2 regions of the Nocardia thraciensis genome follow, and region 2 is predicted to be linked to the other one. Evidence: riboswitches for the same ligand, from Rfam matches in the RefSeq annotation. Region 2 holds a riboswitch; the other holds the start of a gene.
What was found. Region 2 has a riboswitch for cyclic di-AMP ahead of ACYVLQ_RS09550 (C40 family peptidase). Riboswitches for the same ligand answer to the same signal wherever they lie in the genome.
Positions count from the first base shown of each region.

Region 1: another riboswitch for cyclic di-AMP. It lies ahead of ACYVLQ_RS21825 (resuscitation-promoting factor Rpf1 domain-containing protein); the one in region 2 lies ahead of ACYVLQ_RS09550 (C40 family peptidase).

Region 1 covers NZ_BAAGSM010000033.1:149,489-153,886, reverse strand. The annotation lists gene ACYVLQ_RS21835 (helicase-associated domain-containing protein) at 1-1,283, opposite strand, end outside; gene ACYVLQ_RS21830 (hypothetical protein) at 1,383-1,571, shown strand; gene ACYVLQ_RS21825 (resuscitation-promoting factor Rpf1 domain-containing protein) at 1,666-2,316, opposite strand; cyclic di-AMP (ydaO/yuaA leader) riboswitch at 2,326-2,512, opposite strand; gene ACYVLQ_RS21820 (hypothetical protein) at 2,786-3,019, opposite strand; gene ACYVLQ_RS21815 (cold-shock protein) at 3,199-3,612, shown strand; gene ACYVLQ_RS21810 (DUF2771 domain-containing protein) at 3,647-4,180, opposite strand; gene ACYVLQ_RS21805 (MFS transporter) at 4,217-4,398, opposite strand, start outside.
Region 2 covers NZ_BAAGSM010000018.1:24,120-28,517, reverse strand. The annotation lists gene ACYVLQ_RS09560 (AAA family ATPase) at 70-1,257, opposite strand; gene ACYVLQ_RS09555 (hypothetical protein) at 1,423-1,686, shown strand; cyclic di-AMP (ydaO/yuaA leader) riboswitch at 1,926-2,089, shown strand; gene ACYVLQ_RS09550 (C40 family peptidase) at 2,106-2,765, shown strand; gene ACYVLQ_RS09545 (RNA-binding S4 domain-containing protein) at 2,806-3,210, shown strand; gene ACYVLQ_RS09540 (SDR family NAD(P)-dependent oxidoreductase) at 3,488-4,398, opposite strand, start outside.

The sequences.
Region 1 (4,398 bases), on a different contig from region 2:
GGCGACAGCGCCGCTCCGGTCGGCTGCTCGGCCAGCAGGTCGAGGATGGCGCGGCGATCCCGGACGGCGTGCATATTGCGCAGTTCCAGCGACAGGGCCGCCAGGGGTTTGTCGTTGGCGTCGCGCTGGCCGATCATCCAGGGGAAGCGGTCCAGCTCGAGCCAGGCGGCGGCGAGGACCACCCAGCGGCGGGCCGCGGGGCCGTCCAGCCAGCCGTCCGCGGCCGCGGTCGGCGCCCAGAAGTCGTCGACGGCGTCGGACGGCGGCGCCGGTTCCGGAATTCCCTTGTCCAGCAGGCGCGCCGCGGACAGCACCTCGGCCAGCAGGCCCACCCGGGTCTCGTCGATACCGGTCTGTTTGGCGATGCGGCGAAGCTCGCGCACGCCCAGCCCGCCGGATCGCAGCGCGGGCGCGGGAGCCTGCTCCAGCACCTCGACGATGTCGGCGCAGTGCCGCAGCAGCTCGCCCGCCTCGGTGGCGGCCGCCGCGTTGCTGTCGGCGGCGGCGTGCTTGTCCGGCTCGGGCCGGGGTGGCTGCAGGGCGTGCGGATCGGTTACCGGTTCGCGGCGCAGCACCTGGCCGACCGCGGGCGGGAGCTCGACGGTCTCGTCGTCGACACGGTCCAGGAGCCGCAGCGTGAGCAGCCGGGGGACGGGACGATCCGGCGGTGCGTCGGGCGCGGCGTCGCGGGTGCGGCCGCGCGGCCCGGTGGTGGCCAGCTTGTCCAGCAGGGCTCGTTCGGCGGGGCCGATGTCACCCAGCGCGGCAACGATTTCCGATTCGGTGAGGGCGTCCGGGATCTCGGTGGTACTGCCCAGCGGCCACGGCAGCGCATCCTTCGCCGAGGCCGCCAGGTACAGCTCGTCGGCGCCCCAGGCGAGGGCGCGCGCGGTCAGGCGCCCTACGGCGGCGTCGATGGCCGCCGTTGGGACGCGGTCGCCCAGCAGTTCGTGCAGCCGGGCGCGGGCGAGCGGCGTCGCCCGGCGGCCGGGGTAGGCGGCGCCGTGCACCGCGAGGGTCTCGATGACCGCGAACTCCAGCGTGTCGAGTTCGTCCGTCGCGCGCAGTACCGAGGCGCGCTGTTCGGCGCGGGCGGCCAGCACCGACATCGAGGACGGCAGCGGCACGGCCAGATCGGGTCGCAGCTCGAGCAGCGTGACCAGATCGTCGTCGGTGCGGGCGGCGAGCCAGTCGGCGAGCGTGTCGCCATCGGCCGAACCCTGGCCGCCGGGTGCCGCGGGGTGATCGTCCCCGGCCCGGGGCGCGTTGTCGGTCGTGGTCATCGCATCCAGCGTACGGCCGGGCGTCGTGGGCCGCTGGGTCGCGTACACCACCCGTTGCCGGCCGGCGTCGGATGATCGGTTCCATGCCAGAATGAGGTCGTGGTGAACAAATCGAAGAAACCCTATGTCGACAATGGTTGGCCGCAGGTGGCCAACGGTGACCACGCGGTCACCGAGCTGTCGTCGACCCGCTCCGGTGGACTCTCGCCCTACGGCGAGGACACCGAGTTTCCGGTGCCTGCCGACGAGGTGCCGTACGTGCATCCGCACACGGTCATCAACCGCTGACCGCATTACGACAAGGCCCCCGCATCTCAGTGATGCGGGGGCCTTGTCGTAGGTGATGCGGGGCCATGTTGTCGGCCGGATGAGGAGACTTGCCTTACTGGGGCAGCATGCCCTTGTTCGCCTCGAAGAAGTCGACCACGGCTGGGTCGAGCTTCACGTTGTTGGCCTTGGCGGCGTTGAACACGTCGATCGCGGGCTGCGGCACCTGGATGCCCTGCGCCTGGGCGATGCTGAGCGCCTTGTCGACGGCCTGGAAGACCTGCTGCGAGGCGTCGGCCGACGACTGGGCCGGTTCCTGCGGCAGGGCCTGGGTCTCGCCGGTCGGGTTCCAGCGCGGGGTCTCGGCGGGAGAGGCGGGCGCGGTGCGTGTCTCGGGGCTGCCGTTCAGCCCGAGGCGGGAAGAGCAGGAGGGCCAAGCGCCCCAGCCCTGCGAGGCGAGGACCTTCTCGCCCACGGCGATCTGCTGCTCGCGGGTGGCCTGGTTGGCGGTCGCGGCGTATTCGGTGCCGCCGTGCGCCTTCCACGTGCTGGGGGAGAACTGCAGGCCACCCTGGTATCCGTTACCGGTGTTGATTCCCCAGTTGCCGCCGGCCTCACACTGCGCGAGCTGGTCCCACTCCTGATCGGGTGCCGCGGAGGCGTTCCCGGCGAGAGCGATACCCGCGCCGCTGACGATCGCGCCCGTGACGGCGACCTTGGCGACGGTGCGGCCGGTGTTGGTCGGCTTGCGATGGCGTCCACTCATATCGGGTCGTCTTCCTCTCGTACGCGCCTGCGAGGTGAGCTGTCGGGTTCGGACTGAGAGGCCGTCCGGCCCTGGCGCGCCTCGCGGTGCGCCGGGGCTTCACCCCAAGGGAGCGATCGTTGCCGGTCGTTCCCGCTTCCCTGCTTAGGGAACGTGGGTTCCCCGCCCTCGCCCCTGGTTCCGTCGGGGTCCGTACCCGCGGGGCGAGGCTCGGTGCGGCGGGCCGGTGGTGCCGGGACTGCTCCCGGCTGCGTTAGACCGTACGACGATCGCCGCTAAAAATCACTATTTGGTAACCGGCGTGTACGGACGGGTCACGCTCTGGCGCAACGGCTTCGGCTCCGCGTCTGTGCAGGTGGATGCGGCGTGTCCCGGCCGAGTGCCAGCCGTGACCATGCCGTGACCCTTCCGTTATGTGATGAAGATCACATGTGTATGACGGGAAGGTACTGGGCAGATACCGCGTTGACTAGCGAGCTCGGCGGCCGGACCACAGCGCGAACACCACGGCGAGGAGCAGTCCGAGCGGCGTGCCGGTCATGGCGACGAGGTACAGCCACAGTCCGGGCTCGTAGTCGGTCAGGATCGGCGTCAGGAAGATGGCGACGACCGCCAGCACGCCGACCGCGAACAGGAGCAGCGCCACGATCATCAGCGGATCGCGGGGCCTGCGCGACGGGCGGTGCGAGGGAGGGTTGGGCATTACTGCACCGTAAAACTGGTGTGCTCGGGGTATGGGCACCGGGGTAGACTCGATAGCAATCGCGTCCTGCATAACTGTGTAGGGCGCGTTCTTTTCGCACAGAGAATGTTCCGGAATCGATTCCGGGACAACGGTTGTGCCCGGGAGGTCCGGGCATCGATGACGAACGGGTGAGCGCAGTGCCGACCGGCAAGGTGAAGTGGTACGACGTCGAAAAGGGCTTCGGCTTCCTTTCCCAGGATGAGGGTGAGGACGTCTATGTTCGGTCGTCCGCGTTGCCCAAGGGTGTCGAAGCGCTGAAACCCGGGCAACGGGTGGAATTCGGGATGGCGGCGGGTCGCCGCGGCCCGCAGGCGCTGAGCCTGAAGCTGCTGGAGCCGCTGCCCTCGGTGCGCGGCGCCCAGACCCGCAAGGAGCCCGCGGCCCATCCCCGCAAGGCCCCCGACGACCTGCACGGCATGATCGAGGACATGATCACCCTGCTGGACGCGAAGGTGCAGCCGGACCTGCGCAAGGGCAAATACCCCGACCGCAAGACCGCCCAGCGCATCGCCGAGGTCGTGCGCGGCGTGGCCAGGGAGTTGGACCACTGAGGTTCTCGTGTTTCCGGCGCGCTTTCGGCCGGAATCAGGACGTTCGGATCGACCAGGCCTGGTACGGCGCGAACGATTCGGCTCCGGTCTCGTCGCGGGTCGGGACCACGAGCTGCACCTCGACCCCGGCCAGCCGTAGGTCGGGCTCGGGGCGGGTGGGCACGGTGATCGCGAGCGTGCCCTCGGCGTAGTCCCGGTACGAGGTCAGGCGCTGTACGTCGGTCCCGTCGGGCAGGGCGTACTCCAGCACCATCACCCAGGGCGCGTCGGCGATGTGGCGCGGCAGCGATAGCTGCAGCGGATCGCCGGGGCGCGTCTCGAGGGTGACGGTCGTGGCGCTCTCGCGGCAGTTCAGGCCGAGCTGCCCGTTGCTGTCGGACTGCGTCACCGTGCAGTAGCGATACGGCGGCACGGTGGCCGAGGCGCCGTGGGCGTAGGCGGTGATCTCCGGCTCGGGTTCGGCGGCATCGCGGACCGCCACGGCCACCACTCCGGCGATGACGGCCACCACCACGAGCACCGCCACCGTCGCCAGCGCGAGGATCGTGCGGGTACTGGGCTTGGTCATGGCGCGTATGTCCTGTCGCTCGTCGGGTGGGTCGGATCAGCTCGGGGCGGCCGGGTACGGCGAATCGCCGGCGCCCCCGGGAACTTCCTGCTTCGCGTGCTGTGGGCGGTTACCGCCCCAGCCGGGCAGCAGCGAATGCCCACGGTAGCTCACGAACGTCTGGATCAACCCCGCCGCCAGCACCGCGGTGACGACGGCGAACCCCTTCCAGAACTCCG
Region 2 (4,398 bases):
ACCGAAATCCGGATGATCTTGCTGCGCAACCCGCGCCACTCGCACTCGGCGGTTTGGCGATCCGGGTCGTTAGCTCGGGGTGGACCGGAGGTAACGTCCGAAGTGCGGCACCGTGAATCCGATCGTCCCGCGCTCCGCCGAGTAGATCAGCCCCTTCTTGATCAGCCCGTCGCGCGCCGGGGACAGTGACGCGGGCTTGCGGCCCAGCTCCTTGGCGACCGTGGCGGTGGCCACCGGACCGTCGTCGCCCGCCAGATCGGCCATGGCGCGCATGTATTCTCGCTCGGCCGGGGTGGCGCGCTCGTAGCGGGAACCGAAGAAGCCGACCGCCAACTCCTCCTCGGCGGCGGGCGCGGCGAGTTCCACGTCCTCGACGCCGATCGGGCTCTGCGCGGCGACATCCCAGGTGGCCTTGCCGTAGGCCTGCACGAAATACGGATAGCCGTCGGCCTTGTGGTACAGCACATCCAGCGCGGCCTCGGTGAACTCGACCTGCTCCCGCTCGGCCGGTGCGATCAGCGCCAGATCGGCGGAGGCGCGGTCCAGCCGGTCGATCCGGTGGTAGCCGAACAGCCGTTCCGAGTAGCTCTTCTGCGCCGACAGCACCGCGGGCAGATGCGGCAGGCCCGCCCCGACCACGATCAAGGGCGTGGCCTCCTGACTCAGTTCGTGGCAGGCGCCGCAGATCGCGGAGATGTCGGCGGGGCCCAGGTCCTGCATCTCGTCGATGAAGATCGCGATGCCGACGCCGATGTCGTGGGCCAGCTGCCCGGCCTCCATCAGCAGTTCGACGAGATCGATCTCGATATCGCCGGAGTCGGCGCGCCCGGTGACGGCCGGGACGTCGATGCCCGGCTGCCAGCGATCGCGCATGCCCTTATCGGCCGTGGCGCGCAGCGCGAAGGCCTTGAGAATGCCCAGGAAGTCGTCGACCATCTCCGGATTGCGATGTGCCACAGCGATCTGCCGCACCGCCATGTGCAGCGCCGAGGCCAGCGGGCGGCGCAGCTCCTGATCCGGCCGGGCCTCCATCTTGCCGGTGCCCCAGCCGCGCGAGCGGGCGGTCGAGCGAAGCTGGTTGAGCAGCACGGTCTTTCCGACTCCGCGCAGCCCGGTCAGCATCACGCTGCGCTCCGGTCGGCCGCGCGAGACGCGTTCGAGCACGATGTCGAAGGCGTCGAGCTGCTTGGCGCGACCGGCGAGTTCGGGGGGCCGCTGTCCGGCTCCGGGTGCATACGGATTCCGCACGGGGTCCATGCCCGTACACCGTAGCGCGTCGCAATCGGATTATGGGGACATCTATCGAATGTCCTAGAAATGACTATCGTTCGGCAGCGAGGTCGGGGATAGTCGACCACACCCTATGCCCGACTCTTTACGCTTGTCTTGTTCGCGAACCGGTCCCAGCGCAGGGAGAGGGTCATGTCGGAGGAGTCCATTCCCACTGTCGCCGAGGTGGTCGAGTCCTGGACCGTGCCGGAGAACGCTCCGGTCGCGGCACAGATCCGCAAAAACATCCTGGTGGCGATCGAGCGCGGTTACGACGATCCCCAACTGGTCGCCGATCTCGCGGTCGGCCCGCTGGTGATGGCGCTGGGCGAGCTCGAGATCGGGCTGGCCGATGCCCGGCGGCGAATCAGCGAGTTGGAGCAGGCGTTGGACGCGCGCGGCGGTTCGGAGAACTGAGTCGTCGGCCGGATTGTGTCGTCCAGTCCGGTAACGCCCGCGCTTCTCGGTTCGATAACACCGTTGTCCGAGTCGTTACCGCGCCGTGACCAACCGGCGTGAGCACGCGAAATCGCGAGTCGTCCTGGGGATTTGTGGACGGCGATCAAGACACGGCCGTGTGGGGTGGACAACACAGCCGGGTAGTCGTAATCTCTTCGTGACCGATGGAGTCAGTCGCTTCGCAGGCGGGGCGGCCCATCGCGTCGCCGCCTAATCGGAGGTCGGGTGGGCAGCCCGATCGCCGAGCCGGGGACCCATGTTTGTGGGGTGAATCCCCTTCGGCCACACGGCCGATGGGGTAGGGCCGATCTTCCCGGCCCGAACCCGTCAGCTAACCCGGTCGGCGGTGGGCAGGAAGAAACAGGAGACTCAGCTCGGTGGGTAAACACAGTTTGCAACGGGAATCTCGGCTCCCGAATTCCGTGAAGGGTGCGCTGGTTTTCGGCGCCGTCGCCGCTTCCACCGGCGCCATGCCGGCGATCTCGGCACAGGCAGCCACTATCAACGTCCCCGGCTTCGGCAACTTCGATGTGCCGGTCGGTCCGGAGTTCGATCAGCAGGTCGCTCAGGCCAACCAGGCCCTCGCCGACCATGCCGACCAGATCAAGGGCGCCCAGCAGGCGTTGTCGGCGCCGGCGATGCCCGCCCCGAATGCCGCTCCGTCGACGCCCGGCTTCATGCAGCAGCAGCTCACCCCCGCGGGTGAAGCGCTCGATGCGGCCAAGACCAAGATCGGTGCCCAGTATGTCTGGGGCGGCAACGGCCCGAACGGGTTCGACTGCTCCGGTCTGGTGAAGTGGGCCTACAAGCAGGTCGGCATCGACCTGCCGCGCACCAGCTTCGAGCAGTCGCACGTCGGTAAGCCGGTCGCCTACGAGGATCTGCAGCCCGGCGACCTGATCATCCAGAACGGCGGCGGCCACGTGGCCATGTACGCCGGCGACGGTCAGATCCTGCACGCGCCCCAGGCCGGCGACCCGGTCGAGTACGCGCACCTGAACCCCGACTCGATCGTCACCGCTCGCCGGGTCGGCTAGGTTCCGTCCCGCTCGGCGCGCGCGTAACCTATTCGCACGTATGCGCGGAGAGACGGATCAGCAACGGTCACAGCCCGGTACGGCCCGGGTCGATTCCTGGGTGTGGGCCGTGCGTTTGTTCAAGACCCGCTCGGCGGCCGCTGCCGCCTGTCGGGGTGGGCATGTCCGCGTCAACGGCGTCGCGGTCAAACCCGCACATCAGATCAAGCCCGGCGACGAGGTTCGCGTCCGTGTCAACGGAGTCGAGCGCATAGTCGTCGTGGAGCGAATCATTCTCAAACGGGTAGGCGCGGCTATCGCCGTCCAATGCCTGATCGATAAGTCTCCGCCCCCGCCTGCCCCTGAAATCGTCGCCTCCATGCCCCGCCGCGATCGCGGCACCGGCCGCCCCACCAAACGCGAACGGCGCGAAACGGACCGGCTACTCGGCCGCACTCCGGATTGACCGTCGGCGTCCTCGCGACGGTACGGGATGAAATTTGGGTGCAGCGCGCAGCGATGCCTCGCCCGCTCGGGGCAGATGGGGTCATGGGCGCGCTTGGCCGGATAAGGCGTTTGTCGGTGGGTGCGAAACCGGCTTGACGCGCTGCGAGTCGACAATAACCCGACATTTGCTATCAAGGGAAGGCTTTCGGGGTAATTGAGTCGACCCGCAGTCGGTTACGTCGCCACCTCGGTGAATCTGCTGTCAGCATCGTGCGCGGACATTCTGAAACCAGTTGCTACTGCGCCCGAGTGGAGGGCCGGGAGAGACCGCGGTGCAGGCCGTCGGTCAGGGCCGTGGTGAGCCCGAGAGCCGTCGGCGCCACCGGCGGCGGGGTGGCTCGCCCCGGCAGTACGCCGCGAAGACGAGCGGACATCGGCGAGGCGTCGTCGGTGGGTGCGTAGTCGACGGCCAATATCGACGGCGCCCGGTGGCCCAGGACGACCGACAGCACGGCGGTGCCGCGCGCGACGTCGAACGGTGTGCTTCCGGCGCGGCGGAGCGGGGCGTCGTCGCGGGCCGCTGCCGGGCCGGATACCCAGTCGCCCCAGCCGATGCTGCTGACGCGCTCATCGATTCGGTTGTGCGCCAGCGTATCCAGCGCGGCATGGGCGGCGGCCTCGGCGGCCCGTCCGGGTGCGCCGAGGGTGCCGCTCGCCGAGGAGGAGAGCAGCACGAAGTCGATCGGGTCGCTGCCGGTGAGGTCGAGCAGATTCGCGGCCGCGCCGATGCCCGACTCGAAGGACGCCGCAAGCAATCGCGGTGTGACAGAACGGAATTCGGCATGGTGTCGAATGCCCGCCGCGTGCACCACCCCGCGAATCGTCGAACCGCAGGCGCGAATGTCGAACAGCGCGTTGGCGAGATCGGCGCGGTCGGTGACATCGCAGCGGACCACGACGATGCGGTCGCTGAAGCCCTCGTGCAGCCGCGGCAACGGGCGTGGGGTTCGGGTGAGCACAACGACATCCCGGGCCCCGGCGTCGAGCAGCCAGCGGACGGCCACCGCGCCGAGCGTGCCGAGTCCGCCCGTCACCACGTACGTGCCCCGGGGTCGGATGCCGACGGGGGCGGGCGAGGTAGGCGCGGGCTGGAAGCGGCGGGTATGGAGCGCGCGCCCGTCGATCAGCACCTCTTCCGGCCCAGCGG